2 linked regions of the Myxococcus xanthus genome follow. Each later gene encodes a partner of the first gene's protein in a complex. Links are inferred from orthologs where the notes say so. Each region holds a gene or a part of one and is shown on either strand. Other genes may lie near its edges. The genes, in order: uvrA and mfd.

Region 1 (8,243 bases):
GTCACCCCCAGCGCCACCTCCGCGCCCACCGGCACCTTGCCGAAGTCCAGCTGCTGGGGCAGCACGTACTGGCACGGCGCGAACACCCGGCTCCGCCCCTCCAGCGCCACCGCCTCCGTGGTCGCGGAGCCGCTGTCACGCACCGTGACGGAGAGCTGTCCCTGGCTGGCGTCCGTGTTCCCCGCCTTAGGCCGGAAGGTGACGCTCACCCGGGCATTCTGCCCCGCGGGCACCATCACGCTGGCGGGCGCCTGGGCCAGGGTGAAGTAGCCGCCCTGCTGCGTGTCGAGTTGGAGGTCGGTGACGCTCACGTCCGCACGGCAACGGTTGTAGACGGTGACGTCGCGCGTCGCCGTCATGCCCTCCGCCACCGTGCCGAAAGCCAGCCGCCGGGGCAGCACCGTCACGCACGAGCCGCCGCCCTCGCCCACCAGCGACACCTTGGGGCCCGGCGCGCTGGAGCCCTGCTCGCGCACGCCAATCTCCACCCGCCCGTCACGCACCTTGCCCACCGCCGCAGGCGTGAAGGCCACGCGCAGCTCCACCGCCGCGCCCGGTGCCAACTGCCCGTTGGCCACCACCGGCTCACTGGTGATGCGGAAGACGCCCTCCGAGCTGTCCACGAGCTGCGAGCCCGAGAAGCTCAACGGCTGCGTGCCCTGGTTGCGCACGGTGATGACCTGCTCCGCCGTGGCCCCCAGCGCCACGCGCCCGAAGTCCACGCGCAGCGGCGTCACCTCCAGCTTGGACGCCACGCCCGTTCCCATCAGCGGCACCACCGCCGGCTCACACCCGTCGCACACCGCTACGTGCAGCGCCGCCTCGGCCGCGCCCAGCCGGCGCGGAGCGTAGGCCACCGGCACCACCAACTGCTCGCCCGGAGCCAGCGAGGAGGGCAGGCCCTGCCCGGCGGTGAACTGGTCGGCGTCCGCGCCCTGCACGGACAGCGTCAGCGGACTGTCCACGTCCGATGGGTTGCGCACCGTCACCTCGCGCATCTCCACCAGGCCCATGGCCACGTTGCCGAAGTCGAGCGCCTCCGAGGACACCTCGAGGAAGGCCTTCACGCCGCGGCCGGACACCGGCACGCGTCCACCGACCTCCGCGTCGGTGATGATTTCCACCACGCCCTGAATCTCGCCCTCTACCCGCGGCAGGAAGTGGATTTCGATGTCCTGCTCGCCACCCGCGGACAGGATGAAGGGCTCGAAGGGGGGAATGTCGACGTTGGGCACGCTGGAGACGGCGCCTTCCACACGATAGGAAGCCCGGCCCGCGTTGGCGATTCGCAGCTTGAACGTCTTGGTATGCCCCAGCGCCGCGGGACCGAAGTCCACAGTCTCTGGCCTGACGACGAAGGCGCTCTTTGCCTTTTGAGAGGCGGGCCGTTCACACGCCCCTCCCGCCACCATCACCACCACCAACGCCACCAGCCCAAACGCCCTGCGCATAACGTCCTCCCCGCCCCACCGGGAGACGCCAGGAACACACCCTGGTTCACCTCACGGCTCAGCGGGGGGCCCTTTGCAACCCCGGTGCCCGGTCCGCCCACAGAGAGGCGAGGGGCGCTCCCACGCGGCAACCCCCTGGCCTCGCAGGGAAACGCCAGAGCCCGCCCGGGAAATGCGGGTGTCCTTTCGCAGGACACTTCTGAAATTCCTTCAGGAACCCCAGGTGTCACACAGACGAATCCTCCGTCCGGGTGGGGCAGGCGGCCAGGCGTCGCGACTTCGCCCCCTCTGAGTGGCCCAGGAGGGGCTCGGAGATTTCAGGGACGCCTCCCCGCCTGAAGGGTCGCCAGATGTGGGATGCGGGGCGCAACCCAGGACGTTCTCCTGTATCCAGAGCGGTTCCAACGTGTTTCCCCCTACCGGAACACATATTCAGTGGTAGATCGCCCGCCCATGTCCGAGCCCGACGTCATTTCCCTCAGAGGCGCCAAGGAGCACAACCTCAAGAACGTCTCCTTGGACATTCCCAAGAAAAAGCTCGTCGTCTTCACCGGCGTGTCTGGTTCGGGCAAGAGCTCGCTCGCCTTCGACACCCTCTACGCGGAAGGCCAGCGCCGCTACGTGGAGAGCCTCTCCGCCTATGCACGGCAGTTCCTGGGGCAGATGGAGAAGCCGAAGTACGACACCATTCGCGGCCTGTCGCCCACCATCTCCATCGAGCAGAAGGCGGCCAGCAACAACCCCCGCTCCACGGTGGGCACCGTCACGGAAGTACACGACTATCTGCGCGTACTTTATGCCTCCATCGGGGTGCAGCACTGCCCCAACTGTGGCGTGAAGGTGGGCAAGCAGAGCGCGCAGCAGATTGTCGATGAAATCCTCAAGGCCCCCGCGGGCACCAAGCTCCAGGTGCTGGCGCCGCTGGTGACGAACCGCAAGGGCGAGCACAAGGACCTGCTCGCCGAGGCCCAGAAGCGCGGCTTCTCCCGTGCCCGCATCGACGGCGCGCTCAAGAGCCTGGAGGAGCGCATCGAGTTGGACAAGAAGTCCAAGCACGACATCGCGCTCGTCATCGACCGCGTGGTGCTCAAGCCGGACGTGAAGACGCGCCTCACCGACTCCGTGGAGACGGCGCTGCGAGAAGGCAAGGGCACGCTCATCATCACCGACGAGAAGGGCACGCTCGCCTCCGACCGGGTGATGTCCGAGCTCAATGCCTGCTCCAAGTGTGGCCTGTCCTTCGGTGATTTGACGCCCGCGTCCTTCTCCTTCAACAACCCCCTGGGGATGTGCACGGACTGCAACGGTCTGGGCACCAAGCCGGAGATGGACCCGGACCTCATCGTCCCGGACACGTCACGCAGCATCCGCGATGGCGCCATCGAACCGTGGGCCGGCAGCATGAACCGCGGCGAGGGCTGGACAGCCGACTTCGTGGAGAGCCTGGCCAAGGCCTTCAAGATTGATCTGGACGTGCCCTACGCGAAGCTGACCAAGCGTGAGAAGGACACGCTGATGTACGGCGCCAATGGCAAGTCCTTCACCGTCGCGTGGGGCGAGGGCGGCAAGTACAAGATGGAATGGGAGGGCCTGGTCGAGCGCATGATGCGCAACTTCAAGACGACCACCTCCGAGGCGCGCCGCACCGAGCTCCAGAAGTACTTCAGCGACAAGCCCTGCCCGTCCTGCAAGGGCGAGCGCCTGAAGCCGGAGAGCCGCGCGGTGAAGGTGCACGGGCGAAGCATCGTCGAGCTGAGCCGGCTGACCATCTCCGACTCGCTGGGCTTCCTGGGCGACATGGCCCTGTCCGCGCACGAGCGGAAGATCGCCACCGAGCTGCTGAAGGAGATTCGCAGCCGCCTGTCCTTCCTGGTGGACGTGGGCCTGGGCTACCTGATGCTGGACCGCACCGCGTCCACGCTGTCAGGCGGTGAGAGCCAGCGCATCCGGCTGGCGTCGCAGATGGGCAGTGAGCTGACGGGCGTCATCTACATCCTGGATGAGCCCTCCATCGGCCTGCACCAGCGCGACAACGGCAAGCTGCTGCTGACGCTCAAGCGCCTGCGGGACTTGGGCAACTCCGTCATCGTCGTGGAGCACGACGAGGAGACGATGGAGGAGGCGGACTGGCTGGTGGACTTCGGTCCGGGCGCGGGCGAGCTGGGCGGCCAGGTGGTGGCCCAGGGCACGCCGGAGCAGGTCATGGCGAACGAGGCCAGCTCCACCGGCGCGTACCTCTCCGGGCGGCAGGAAATCGAGATTCCGCAGGAGCGCCGCAAGCCGGACCCGAAGCGCAAGCTGGTCATCCAGGGGGCGCAGGAGAACAACCTGAAGAACGTGGACGCGGAGATTCCGCTGGGCGTCTTCAGCGCGATTACCGGCGTGTCCGGCGCGGGCAAGTCCACGCTCATCAACGAGATTCTCTTCCCGGCCCTGGCGCGGCACCTCTACGAGAGCCGTGAATCCCCGGGCAAGCACAAGGCCGTGCTGGGCATGGAGCACCTGGACAAGGTCATCGACATCGACCAGCGCCCCATCGGCCGCACGCCGCGCAGCAACCCGGCCACGTACACCAAGCTCTTCGACAACATCCGCGAGGTGTTCGCGATGACGCCCGAGGCGCGCGCGTTCGGCTACGGGCCGGGCCGCTTCAGCTTCAACATCAAGGGCGGCCGCTGCGAGGCATGCGAAGGCGACGGAGTGAAGCTGGTGGAGATGCATTTCCTGGCGGACGTCTACGTGCCCTGCGAGGTGTGCGCCGGCAAGCGCTTCAACGAGGCCACCCTGCGCGTGCGCTACAAGGGGAAGAACATCGCCGAGGTGCTCGATATGAGCGTGCGCGAGGCGATGGAGCACTTCGGCGCTCACCGCGACATCATGCGTGTGCTGCAGACGCTCCATGACGTCGGTCTGGGCTACATCCGCCTGGGGCAGCCCTCCCCCACCCTGTCCGGCGGCGAGGCCCAGCGCATCAAGCTGGCCCGCGAGCTGGCGCGCGTGGCCACCGGGCGCACCCTCTACATCCTCGACGAGCCCACCACCGGCCTGCACTTCGAGGACATCCGCAAGCTGCTGTCCGTGCTCAACCGGCTGGTGGAGGCGGGCAACAGCGTGCTCGTCATCGAGCACAACCTGGACGTCATCAAGAGCGCGGATTGGCTCATCGACCTGGGCCCCGAGGGCGGCGCGGGCGGCGGCAGGATTCTGGCCGCTGGCACGCCCGAGCAGGTCGCCGAGGTCGAAGGCAGCCACACCGGCCGCTACCTGGGCCACGTGCTCACCAAGGCCCGCCGGGCCCGCGTGGGCGTGCGTGTGGACGACCCGGTGCCCGTGAAGAAGGGCGCGCGGGGCTGACGGCGCACCGCGCAATGCCTCCTGGGAAAATGGAGCGGGGGGACGGGGGTGCCTTCATTCACCCCCACCCCCTCGCACCACCTTGGAGGAAAGACATCATGGGAAATGATAGGGATATTCCAATGCCTGTCAAACCCAGCCAGGCAACTTGAGTTGTATTAACAAACACGCACGCCCACCGGAATGACGCAGGTAGTCTTACCGGAGATTTCCGGCATGGGTGCGGCCAGGGAAGCGCCGGGTGGCGCGGCGGGGCCCTTCCGTTCGGTGGAGTCCCGGCGGCGCGTTGGGTAGGGTGCGGCTTCTCAGAATCTAGGAGCCCCCACCTTTCGTCACGAGGGAGCACCCCGTCGTATGGCCCAGGCAACCGCCGCGCAGAGCAGCAAGTTCCCGCCGCAAATCCCCTTCATCATCGGCAACGAGGCGTGTGAGCGCTTCAGCTTCTACGGGATGCGGAACATCCTCACGGTGTTCCTCATCGACTACCTGCTGCGCACGCAGATACCGGACAACGCGCTGCGCGAGGCCGAAGCCAAGAGCCTGATGCACACGTTCATGGCGGGCGTGTACTTCTTCCCGCTCATCGGCGGCTACCTGGCGGACCGGTTCTTCGGGAAGTACCGCATCATCCTGGGGCTGAGCCTGGTGTACTGCCTGGGCCACGCGTGCCTCGCCGTCTTCGAGAACAGCGTCACGGGGTTCTTCACGGGCCTGGCGCTCATCGCCATTGGCAGTGGCGGCATCAAGCCCTGCGTGGCGGCAATGGTGGGGGACCAGTTCAACGAGTCCAACAGCCACCTGGTGAAGAAGGTCTTCGCCATCTTCTACTGGACCATCAACTTCGGCTCGTTCTTCGCGTCGCTGTTCATCCCCCTGCTGCTCAAGCACTTCGGGCCGTCGGTGGCCTTCGGCATCCCCGGGGTGCTGATGTTCATCGCGACGTTCATCTTCTGGGCGGGCCGTCACAAGTACGTCCGGGTGCCGGCGACGGGCGCCAATCCGCACAGCTTCTTCAAGGTGGTGGCCAGCGCGCTGCGCAACCGCGGCCAGGGCGGCGGCTGGCTGGACGGCGCGAAGCGGGAGCACCCCGAGGAGGCCGTGGACGGCGTGAAGGCGGTGTTCAAGGTGAGCGCGCTGCTGCTCCCCTTCGTGCCCTTCTTCTGGATGCTCTTCGACCAGAAGGCTTCGACGTGGGTGGTGCAGGCCCGGTCCATGGACCCGCAGGTGGGGCCGTTCACCTTCCAAGCCAGCCAGATGCAGTTCGTCAATCCGCTGCTGGTGATGCTGCTCATCCCCTTCCTGACGGCCGTCGTCTACCCGGCCTTCCAACGCTTCGGCTGGGAGCTGACGCCGCTGCGGCGCATGCCGCTGGGCCTGGTGATTGGCGCGCTGTCGTTCATCATCGCCGGCATCTTCCAGGTGACGATGGAGGGCGGCACGACGCTGAACATCGCGTGGCAGATTCTCCCGTACATCGTGCTGACGCTGGGCGAAATCCTGATGTCCACCACGGGCCTGGAGTTCGCGTACACGCAGGCCCCGCGTGAGATGAAGGGCACCATCCAGAGCGTGTGGCTGGTGACGAACACGCTGGCCAACGTGGCGGTGGCCATCACCGCGAAGCTCAACGTCTTCACGGGCTCCGGGCAGTTCTTCTTCTACGCCGGCTTCGCCCTGGTGGCCGCAGTGGGTATGGCCCTGGTGGCCCGCCGCTACGTGGTGCGCGACTACTACCAGACGTCCGCGCCCGTCCCCACCGAGGAGCGCACCGCCGCCGGTGTGACGCCCGGCTCGGCGAAGTCCGCGTAGCCAGGCGGTCAGCCCGCAGCAGTGGACGCCGGTGCACCCCTGAGGTGCGCCGGCGTTTGTGTTTCAGGCGTGGCGCGGACAGGGGCGCGAACGGAAACGCCGGAGCAGCCCCCCGGGCGCGTTTCGGCATCGGACCGCCGCGAGGCCGCCAGCTCCGCGAACAGAAACGCCGGCGCCCCATCGGGACGCCGGCGTCTGGACTTCAATCAGGAGGAGTCCGCGACCGCTCAGGCCGCCGCCACCGAGCCGCCCTGCTGCTCGGAGGTGGGCGCGGAGGGCTTCACCTCGTCCGTGCCGTGCATCATCCGCTTGAGGATGGGCGACACGACGAGCAGCAGCACGCCAGCGATGCCCGTTCCCACGGAGATGTAGAGGAACACGCTGAACTCGCCCAGCTTCTCCGAGTAGCCACCGAAGACACCGGCCAGCTTGTTGGCCGCCGCGTTCGCGAGGAACCACACGCCCATCATCGCGGAGACGATGCGCGCCGGCGCCACCTTGGTCACCATGGACAGGCCCACGGGCGACAGGCACAGCTCACCCATGGTGTGCAGCAGGTAGGCCATCACCACCCACCACGCCGCCGCCTTGCCCGTCGAGGCGCTCTCGCTGGAGGCGCCCAGCATGAAGAGGAAGCCGGCGGAGAGGAACAGCAGGCCCATGCTCATCTTCACCGGGATGCTCGGGTCCTTGCCGCGCGCGGCCAGCCAGCTCCACAGGCCGGCGAAAATCGGCGCCAGCGTGACGATGAAGATGGAGTTGAAGTTCTGGAACCAGGTCGTCGGCACTTCCCAACCCAGGATGCCGCGGTCCACCTTCGCGTTCGTGTAGAGGTTCATCAAACCGCCGGCCTGCTCGAACCCCGTCCAGAAGGCGACGACGAACAGCGCCATGATGAAGATGACGAGGATGCGGTCGAACTCATCGCGGCTGAAGCCCGACTTCTCCGGGGTGCCCGGCTTCGCCTCGGCGGCGGCCACCATCCGCTCCGGCACCAGGCCCACCTTCCCCAGCAGCTTGCTCTGCAGCGACACGAAGGCGATCAGGCCCAGGAGCATGCCCACGCCGGCGGCGCCGAAGCCCCAGTGCCAGCCCACGCGCTCACCCAGCGTGCCGCAGATGAAGTTGCCGAGCACCGCGCCCAGGTTGATGCCCATGTAGAAGATGGTGAAGGCGCTGTCACGGCGGCCGTCACCGGGCGCGTACAGCCCGCCCACCATGGTGGAGATGTTCGGCTTGAAGAAGCCGTTGCCGATGATGAGGAATCCCAGGCCCGCGTAGAACATCGTCACGCTGGGCAAGGCCAGGATGAGGTGGCCTATCATCATCAACACGCCGCCGAGCACCACCGCCCGGCGCTGCCCCATGTAGCGGTCCGCGATGAAGCCGCCGGCGATGGGCGTCAGGTACACCAGGCCCGTATAGGTGCCGTAGAGGCTGAGTGCGTCCGCGGTGGACCAGCCAAATCCTCCGTTGACCTTGCTCGTGAGGAAGAGCACGAGCAGGCCACGCATGCCGTAATACGACATGCGCTCCCACATCTCAGTGAAGAACAGGAGATACAGCCCTCGCGGGTGCCCCTTGCGGGCATCACCCGCGGCTACGGTGCCTTGCATGCAGGTCGTTTCC
Region 2 (8,934 bases), 1.8 Mb from region 1 along the record:
AGGGTCTACGCCTACAGCACCGCGGGCAATGCGCTCGCGGGCAACGACACCCCCATCGACGGCCACGGCACGCACGCGCCCGTGCTCTATGACAATCACCTGCTCATCGTGAAGAACGGGCAGGTGCGCGCGCTGGGGAGCGGGACGTACAACAACCCCACCGCAGAGACGCCGCGAAGCAGCTCCCGGGTCCTCATCTGGGACGTGCAGTCCGGCTCACGCGTCCAGGAGGTGGTGCCATGAACCGGCGCAGGTTCCACACCCATCCGCGCGGCCTCAGCATCCTGGAGACCATCGCCACCGCCGCGGTGCTCATGCTCGGCATCCTGGGCATCATGCTCACGCTGGGCACCGCGTCCCGACACAACCGCCGCAACAACAACCTGAGCCAGGCGAACCTCATCGCCGAACAGGAGCTGGAGCGCGTGGTCAACCTCCGCTGCGTGGGCGAGCCGCTGAATGACCCCTGCATCAACATCAAGCAGCTCGACGACACGCGGCGCGACGTGTGGTGGTCCGCCAATAGCCGCATGACGGAGACGCCGCCCCTTCCGGGCGCGACGCCGCAAATGGCCTACACGCTGACGCTGGACGTGGACCCACCCTTCGAGGGCGCCGAGACAGGCGAGCCCGCGCTGAGCCGCGCCATCCCGCTTCCCCACGCCAGCAACCTGGCCCTGCACCAGGTCGTCAACGTCCGCGTCACCGTGAGCTGGGCGGAGGAGCCCGGCGCTCCCCGCCGCGCGGTGGCCTTGCAGACCCGGATGGCGCCATGAAGCGACTTCGTTCGACGACGCCGCGCGGCTTCACGCTCATCGAGCTGATGGTGGCCGCATCGATGTCCATGCTGGTGCTCGCCACCGCCATTGGCGTGAGCGTCCACCTCCAGCGCCGGGGCCTGCTGGAAGAGCGCATCATGGAGACGCAGAACAAGGGCCGGGCCGCGCGTGACTTGATGGCGTTCGGCGTGCAGCGGGCGGGCGCGGGCATTGGCAGCGTCTCCCTCACCGGCGGCCGGATTCCCGCCGGCGAAGCCGACCTGTTCTACGCGGTGTGGGCTCGGCCCCAGGCGACCTTCCCGGACGACGCCAGCTTCGTCCCACCCGCCGATGCCGCGCTGCTGTCGGATGCCCTGGAGGTCTGGGAGACGGACCCGGCGCGCATGGTGCTGCTGGACCAGTGCCCCTTGCCGGCGACCGCGGCCTGGTTCGAGGACACACTGTGCGTCGGAGGCCTGCCGCCCGCCTTCCTGGACAATGCGGTCATCGCCGTCGTTTTTCCGGGTACGGACGACGAGCGGGGCTGGGCCTGCGTGGGACAGGTGACGAACCTCGTGGCGGAAGGCGTGGAATGGACGCCCGCCATCCCAGGCCGACCCGCACCCGCCGACGGCAACTGCCATCCCGATGCCGTGACGCTTCCCGAGTCGCCCTGGCTTGGCACACGGGAACCGCGCGAAGGGGGCATGTACCTGCTCCCGCTCACCAGCCGCAGCTACCGGGTGAACTGGCCCGGCGGCACGCCCGTGCTGGAGATGGACGTGGATGGGCCCACGGGGCCCGCGGGCTACACCGCGGTGTCCCAGGACATCGAGCAGTTGCAGGTCCGGCTGGGCGTGATTGCACCCGACGCGCTCCCCGGCGCCCCCGTGCGCTTCTTCCCGGACGCGGAGACCGGGCGCCCCTCGCTGGCCACCTGCACCCAGGCCACCTGCGCCCCGCACATCTCCTGGGCCTGGGACCCGGGCGTACCCGTTCCGCCGGACCGCGGCCCGGGCAGCGCGGGTGACGAGCTGATGCGCCACATGCGCGTGGTGGAGCTGTCCATCACCGCGCGCTCGCAGCGCGCCGAGCTGACGGGGAACGAAGCGCCCGGAGCGCGAGACGACGACGGCAACCTGCGGGATGGCTACAAGCGCCGGCACAGCGTCATCCGCCTGGCGCCTCGCAACTTCGCGTTCGTGGGAACGGGGGGCTGACATGCTGCCACGCAACCGAGGCATGACGCTGCTGGAGGTGATGGTCGTGGTGGCCCTGGTTGGCATCTTCACCACCCTCTCCGTGTCCAGCTTCCAGGGCATGACGGAGCGCCAGCGCCTTGGCGCCGCGCAGCGCGAGCTGGTGCTGATGATGCAGGAGGCCCGTCAGAAAGCACGCGCGACCCACCAGCCCGTGCGGCTGGGCACGCGCGTCACGGATGAGCAGGGCGTCCAGGTGACGCGCATGCGCTGGGAGGCACTGGCATGCAGTGATGCCTGGGGCACGGTGTGTCCCATGCCCGCGTGCCAGGAGAACGCCTGCGGCGTGGGCGGCTGCGAATGCGCGGAGCTGGGGCCGGAGCTGATCATCCCGCCGAAGCTCGACGTGGACCTGCTGGTGGGCCTGTGCTGGCTGGGCAACCCCGGCGCCAGCGCGCCCGTCGTGGCCCCGCCGGCGCCCGGCGGAAGGGTGTGCGAACCGAACGCCCTGCTGCCCACGACGGAGCGGCTCGTCCTCCTGCGCAACGGGGGGACGCTCGAATCGCCGGACTGGAAACCGGAGCTGGTATTCCAGGCGGATGGCCTGACGGCGGCAGTACGCCCCATGGATTGTGACAAGCACGCCTCCACGCCAGGCTGCCAGTAGGCGGCGTCCGCACCGCCGCCGTCGCGCGTGCGAACGGGCCGCTTCGGCGTATGCTCGGGGGCCCGGGCCCAGGGCCCGGCATGCAGTCCGCAAGGAGCCCCCGACAATGATGAAGCGGTTGGTCCTGGTCCTGAGCCTGGGTGGAGCCACCGGCGCCCACGCGGACGCCGTGGCCGACGTGTGGCAGGCGAAGTGCACCGTGTGTCACGGCGGTGACGGCAAGGCGCAGACGAAGATGGGCCAGAAGGAGTCCATCGGCGACATGAGCCGGCCCGACTGGCAGCAGTCCCGGACGGACGCTGACATCCGCAAGGTGATTGCCGACGGCGATCCACGGAACAGCAAGATGAAGCCCTTCAAGGACAAGCTTACCCCAGCGCAGATTGACGCACTGGTGGGATACATCCGCACCATGAAGGCGCCGACGGCCCCTTGAATTTCCGTTCGAAGCCGCGCGTCATCCCCTCAAGAGAAACGGAGCCCCCCCATGAAGAACCTCACCGTTGCCGTCGTCTTCTGCCTCTCCATGGCCAGCCTGTTCACCTCCCTGCGCGCCGACGCGCTCTCGTCGGTGCACATCGAGAAGGGGGTTTCTCCGGCGCAGTCGCTGTCTCTCCGCCCGGATGACGGCAAGGGCGGCGGTGACGACAAGGGCGACAAGGGTGGCAAGGGCGGTGAGGAGGACGAGGAGGAGTACCGCAAGCGCCGCTACGCCGGCCTGTCCCAGCAGGCCGCGATGGAGCTGGTGGACCCGGGCGCGCTGACGGACGTCATCCGCCTGCAGGCCGCCGTGAAGTTCGGCCAGCGCTAGCAGCAGGCCACGGGCCGGGCCTCAGGCAGTCTTGCCTGGAGGCCCACCCAGCGGCCGGGTGACGCGAGGCAGCGTCACCGAGAAGCAGGTCCCCGTGTCCGCCGACGACGCCACGTCCAGCCAGCCTCCGTGCGCCGTCACGATTTGCGACACGATGTAGAGCCCCAACCCCAGACCCTGGTGCTTCGGCTTCGGCTGCCCCGGCTCGGGGGGCACCCCGTGGAACGGCGAGAAGAGCCGCGGGCGCAGCGACTCGGGGATGGGCGGCCCACCGTTGTGGACCTCCACGCGCTGGAAGAGCGAGCCCTTCGCCGCCAGCCGCACCCGCACCGAGCTCCCCTCCGGGCTGTGTTGAAGCGCGTTGCCCAGCAGGTTCGACAGCACCTGTCCCAGGCGCTCCTCGTCCCAGATGCCGCGTGACTCGCCGTCCACCTCCAGCCGGACGCAGCACTCCGGATGCGCGGGCTCCAGCTCGGAGATGATGCGCCGGCACACGTCCTCCATGGACACCTCATGGGGACGCAGCGGAATGCCGCCAGCCATGCGGGCGCGCGTGAAGTCGAGCAGCTGTTTCACCAGCCGCGCCATCCGCTCAGCACTCCCGTCGATGCGGGCCACCACGCGCCGGACCTCTGGGGGCAGCGTGTCCCGGGCCAGGAGGGCCGCGGAGGACAGCCGCACCGCGGCCAGTGGATTGCCCAGGTCGTGGCCCAGCACACCGATGAAGCGCTCCTGGAAGCGCGCCTCCTCCTCGCGCTCCAGCTCCTGGCGGCGCCGCGCGGTGACGTCCCGGCAGATGGCGAACAGGCCGTACACGGTGCCGTCTCCGCGGCGAAGCACGCCCTTCGTCGTGTGCCAGATGCGGTCCGTCCCCGGGCCGCCTTCCGCCCCTTCGTACGTGGCCGTGTGCCCGGAGCTCATCACCTCGCGGTCGTGCGCCAGCGTCGGCGCGGCCCGGTCGGCGCCCAGCAACTCCACGTCCGTGCGGCCGAGGATTTCGCGCGGGGCCCGGTGGAAGGCGCTCGCGGTGGCGGGATTGATGAGGATGTACCGGCCCGACACGTCCTTCACGTAGATGGCGTCGGTGGCGCTCTCGATGACGGCGTGCAGCAGGTCATGGTCGCGCCGCAGGGCTTCTTCCGCGGCCATGCGCTCGGTGAGGTCCTCCAGGAAGAGCACCACGCCGTCGTCACACGGTGATACGCGCGCCTGGAGCCACACGGTGCCCATGGGCGACTGCCGGGACACCCGCGCGATTTCTGGCGCGCGGCGTGTCACCACGCGGACACACGCACTGAAGAGGCCGCCGTCCCACGCCCACGGCGCTTCCTCCAGCAGCCGGTTGTGCACCAGGCTGCCCTCTTCTCCGCCGAGCCAGCGCTCCGCCTGCACGTTGGCGGAGACACACTCGAAGTCGACGATGCCGCCGACCGCGGAGCGCACGCTCCGCAAGACGACCACCGCCTCGGAAAGAGGTTCGTCCCCTTCGGTGCCCAGGCACCTGTTGATTCCACGGCCAGATGACATGTCGGCGTGGCCCCCGATGCTGCCGTTGTGAGCCACCCTAACCCCGCAGCAGGGGGTGGGGCCAACCGGTCCCCGGGGTGGCTGAACAGTGCCCGAGCTAACCAGAGCTTCCGATTTCTCCTGTTTCGCTCGACAGCCGAAGCGCTCCGTCGTTGACCTGACAGGGTGAGACTCCTAATTACCCCGGGGCCCTCAGGGTCCACTCATGGACACTCCCTTTACACAGACGCAGGACGGCGGCGCGGCGGGTGACCCCTTCGCCCAGGTGGTTGACGGACTTCGGGCGGGGCAGCGCGTCCGGACACAGGGGCTCAAGGGGGCCGCGCGCGGGCATGTGCTCGCCCGCCTGCATGGCGCGCTGAAAGCGCCGCTGGTCTGCGTGGCGGTGGACGAGGAAGCCGCCGACGCGCTCGCCGCCGACCTGTCCTTCTTCCTGGGCGGCCAAGGCAGCCTGCTGGCGCCGCGCGTGCTGCGGCTGCCCGCGGACGAGGTACTGCCCTACGACGAGGTGTCTCCCGACGCGGCCGCCGTCACGGAGCGGCTGGGCGCCCTCTTCCACCTGGGCCAGGGAACGCGCTTCCCCGCGCTGGTGCTGTCCGTGCGCGCCCTGCACCGCAAGGTGCTGCCGCTGTCGGTGATGCGCGCGCTGGCCGCGCGGGTGGCCGTGGGTCAGGACTTCGACCGCGACTCGCTGGCGCGCCGGCTGGTGCACATGGGCTACCAGAACAGCCCCTTGGTGGAGGACGTGGGCACGTTCAGTGTGCGCGGCGACCTGCTGGATGTCTTCAGCCCCCTCTACGACAAGCCCGTCCGCCTGGAGTTCTTCGGCGACACCATCGAGTCCATTCGCGCCTTCGACCCGCAATCCCAGCGCACGGTGGACGCGCTGAAGGAAGTGGACCTGGTCCCCGCGCGAGAGGTCCTGCTCACCGACGAGACGCGCCCGCGCGCCGAGTCCGCCGCCCGCGCGGTGGCTGACCGCATCAACCTGCCCACCATCAAGCTGCGCGAGCAGCTGGACGCCCTGCGCGAGGGCCTGCCCGGCTTCGGAATGGAGGGCCTGCTGCCCGGCTTCTTCGAGGGCGGGCTGTCCACGGTGTTCGACTTCCTGCGCGTCTGGAGCCCCGAGGCGCCCGTCATCTACCTGGACGACCCGCTGGGCCAGGACCGCGCGGCGGACACGCTGTGGGAGGAACTGGAGCGTTCGCACACCGCGGCCGAGGCACGGCAGGAGCTCATCTGTCCGCCGCTGGAGCACTTCCTCTCCCGTGAGGACGTGAACCAGCGGATGCAGTCCTTCCGCGTGCTGGAAGGCGGTGGCCTGTCGCTGGCGCAGACAGAGCGCCTACCGGTGCACTTCAGCTTCGGCGGCACCCAGGACCTGCGTGAGGCCATCCTGGCGCACCACGGTGAAGAGGGCGCGCTGTCCCCGCTGGTGGAGCGGCTGGAGCGCTGGCGCGAGCTGCGCGTGGCCTGCGTGGTGGCGTGCGGCACGCTGAGCCAGGCAGACCGGCTGAAGCGGCTGCTGATGGACCGCAACGTGGTGGTGAAGGTCCACACGGAGCCGCTGGAGGACGCGGTGACGCTGTACGAGCCGTCCATCCGCGTGCACCTCTTCACGGGCGAGGTGAGCCACGGCTTCGTGGATGGGCCGGGCGGGCTCGCGGTGCTGGCGGACGAGGAGATTTTCGGCGTGCGCGCGCGCCGGCGTCCCAAGCGCAGCAAGAAGCTGGACGCGTTCGGCTCCGGCTTCGGGGACCTGAAGGAAGGCGACCTCATCGTCCATACCGACTTCGGTATCGGCCGCTATGCGGGCCTGACGAAGATGGAGGTCAACGGCGTGCCCGGGGACTTCCTCGTCCTGGAGTACGCGGGCCGGGACAAAATCTACCTGCCGGTGGGCCGCATGCGGCTCATCCAGAAGTTCTCCGGCGGCGACCCCACGCAGGTGCAGCTGGACAAGCTGGGCACCACGAGCTGGGAGAAGACGAAGAAGCGCGTCAAGGAGCAGCTGCTCAAGATGGCGGCGGAGCTCCTCCAGATTGCCGCCGCGCGCAAGGCGCACCCCGGCCATGCCTTCAGCGCGCCGGACCGGTACTTCGCCCAGTTCGAAGCGGACTTCGAGTTCGAGGAGACGCCGGACCAGGCCAAGGCGATTGAGGACGTGCTGGCGGACATGCAGAAGCCGGAGCCCATGGACCGGCTCGTCTGCGGCGACGTCGGCTACGGCAAGACGGAGGTGGCCATGCGGGCCGCCTTCAAGGCCGCGCTGGACCGCAAGCAGGTGGCGGTGCTGGTGCCCACCACCGTGCTGGCGCAGCAGCACTTCCTCTCCTTCAAGAGGCGCTTCGCGGACTACCCCGTCACGGTGGAGGTCATCTCCGGGATGAAGAAGGCACCGGAGGTGCGGGAAATCCTCAAGCGCGCCAAGGAGGGCAAGGTCGACATCCTCATCGGCACGCACAAGCTGCTGGGCGGCGAGGTGGCCTTCAAGGAACTGGGCCTGATGATTGTCGACGAGGAGCAGCGCTTCGGCGTGAAGCAGAAGGAGTCGCTGAAGAAGTGGCGCTCCCAGATTGACGTGCTCACGCTGACGGCCACGCCCATTCCCCGCACGCTGCACATGAGCATGTCGGGCGTGCGCGACATGAGCATCATCGCCACGCCGCCGCAGGACCGCCGGGCCATCCGCACCTTCGTGATGAAGTACGAGGATACGGTGGTGAAGGAGGCGATTGAGCGCGAGGTGGCGCGCGGCGGACAGGTGTTCTTCGTCCACAACCGCGTGGAGTCGCTGCCCTCCATCGAGACGCAGCTGCGCGCGCTGGTTCCCCAGGTCAGCATCGGCGTGGCGCACGGGCAGATGGGCGAAGGGCAGCTGGAGAAGGTGATGCTCGCCTTCACGGAGAAGAAGTACCAGGTGCTGCTGTGCACCAGCATCATCGAGAGTGGCATCGACATCTCCAGCGCCAACACGATGATTGTGAACCGGGCGGACCAGTTCGGCCTGGCGCAGCTCTACCAACTCCGTGGCCGCGTGGGCCGGTCCAAGGAGCGCGCGTATGCGTACCTGCTGGTGCCGTCGCGGCGCGCGGTGACGAAGGACGCGCAGCGGCGCCTGGAGGTGCTCCAGAACTTCACCGAGCTGGGCGCGGGCTTCTCCATCGCCAGTCATGACCTGGAGATTCGCGGCGCGGGCAACCTGCTGGGCGACAAGCAATCGGGCGCCATCGCCGAGATTGGCTTCGACATGTACGCGCAGCTCCTGGAGGAAGCCGTCGCGGAGATGCAGGGCCAGCCGCCCAAGGTGCAGATCGAGCCGGACGTCACGCTGCCCATGCCGGCGCTCATCCCGGACGACTACGTGAGCGACGTCCACCAGCGGCTCGTCTTCTACAAGCGCTTCAGCCAGGCCAGCCACCCGGACGAAGTCACTGACTTGCGCGCCGAGCTGGTGGACCGGTACGGCGAAGCCCCGGACGAGGTGGACCACCTGTCCGAGCTGACGCTGCTGAAAATCGACATGCGCGACCTGCGCCTGCGCGGGCTGGAGGTGGGCACCACCCGGCTGGTGGTGACGCTGGGCGCGGACGCGCTGCTGGATGGCCCCAAGGTGGCGGGGCTCGTGCAGCGCTCCAAGGGCGTCTACCGCCTCACGCCAGACATGAAGCTCATCGCCCGCGCGCCACAGGGCGCCAGTGGCCATGACCTCATCGCCGAGGCCAAGAAGGTGCTGAGGGATTTGAGCCACTGCGCACTGCCGCAGGCGTAGGCGCGGACCTCGGCGGCCGTTCCGCCGCCGAGGCCGTGCGCTGAGGCGTGTGCTTCCGCCCAAGCGCAGTCACTCAGGCTCAGCGCCCGCCGCAGAAGTGGGCCACGGCGCGAGCCAGGACGGCCTCGCAGCGCACCAGGTCTTCCACGGGCACGTATTCGCCCGTCTGGTGCGCCACGCGGATGTCGCCGGGGCCGAAC

Evidence for each region.
Region 2: the proteins of uvrA (region 1) and mfd are in contact, whole or in part, in a crystal structure (PDB 4DFC), measured with the Escherichia coli proteins. The link is inferred for Myxococcus xanthus from one-to-one orthologs.

The regions. Positions count from the first base shown.
Region 1 is NZ_CP017174.1:3,002,049-3,010,291, reverse strand. The notes cover bases 1,575-5,005. They hold uvrA (excinuclease ABC subunit UvrA), read left to right. Parts: upstream 1,575-1,904; coding sequence 1,905-4,805; downstream 4,806-5,005. Outside these bases: BHS09_RS12790 (choice-of-anchor D domain-containing protein), read right to left, coding at 1-1,451; BHS09_RS12780 (POT family MFS transporter), read left to right, coding at 5,160-6,614; BHS09_RS12775 (peptide MFS transporter), read right to left, coding at 6,842-8,230. UniProt on the Escherichia coli protein: The UvrABC repair system catalyzes the recognition and processing of DNA lesions. UvrA is an ATPase and a DNA-binding protein. A damage recognition complex composed of 2 UvrA and 2 UvrB subunits scans DNA for abnormalities.
Region 2 is NZ_CP017174.1:1,248,347-1,257,280, reverse strand. The notes cover bases 4,813-8,934. They hold mfd (transcription-repair coupling factor), read left to right. Parts: upstream 4,813-5,167; coding sequence 5,168-8,734; downstream 8,735-8,934. Other genes in these bases: argE (acetylornithine deacetylase), read right to left, coding at 8,814-8,934; BHS09_RS05355 (sensor histidine kinase), read right to left, coding at 4,813-4,896. Also shown: BHS09_RS05385 (pilus assembly protein), read left to right, coding at 1-243; BHS09_RS05380 (type IV pilus modification PilV family protein), read left to right, coding at 240-776; BHS09_RS05375 (PilW family protein), read left to right, coding at 773-1,978; BHS09_RS05370 (pilus assembly FimT family protein), read left to right, coding at 1,980-2,624; BHS09_RS05365 (c-type cytochrome), read left to right, coding at 2,731-3,060; BHS09_RS05360 (hypothetical protein), read left to right, coding at 3,112-3,435; more of BHS09_RS05355, read right to left, coding at 3,457-4,812. UniProt on the Escherichia coli protein: Couples transcription and DNA repair by recognizing RNA polymerase (RNAP) stalled at DNA lesions. Mediates ATP-dependent release of RNAP and its truncated transcript from the DNA, and recruitment of nucleotide excision repair machinery to the damaged site.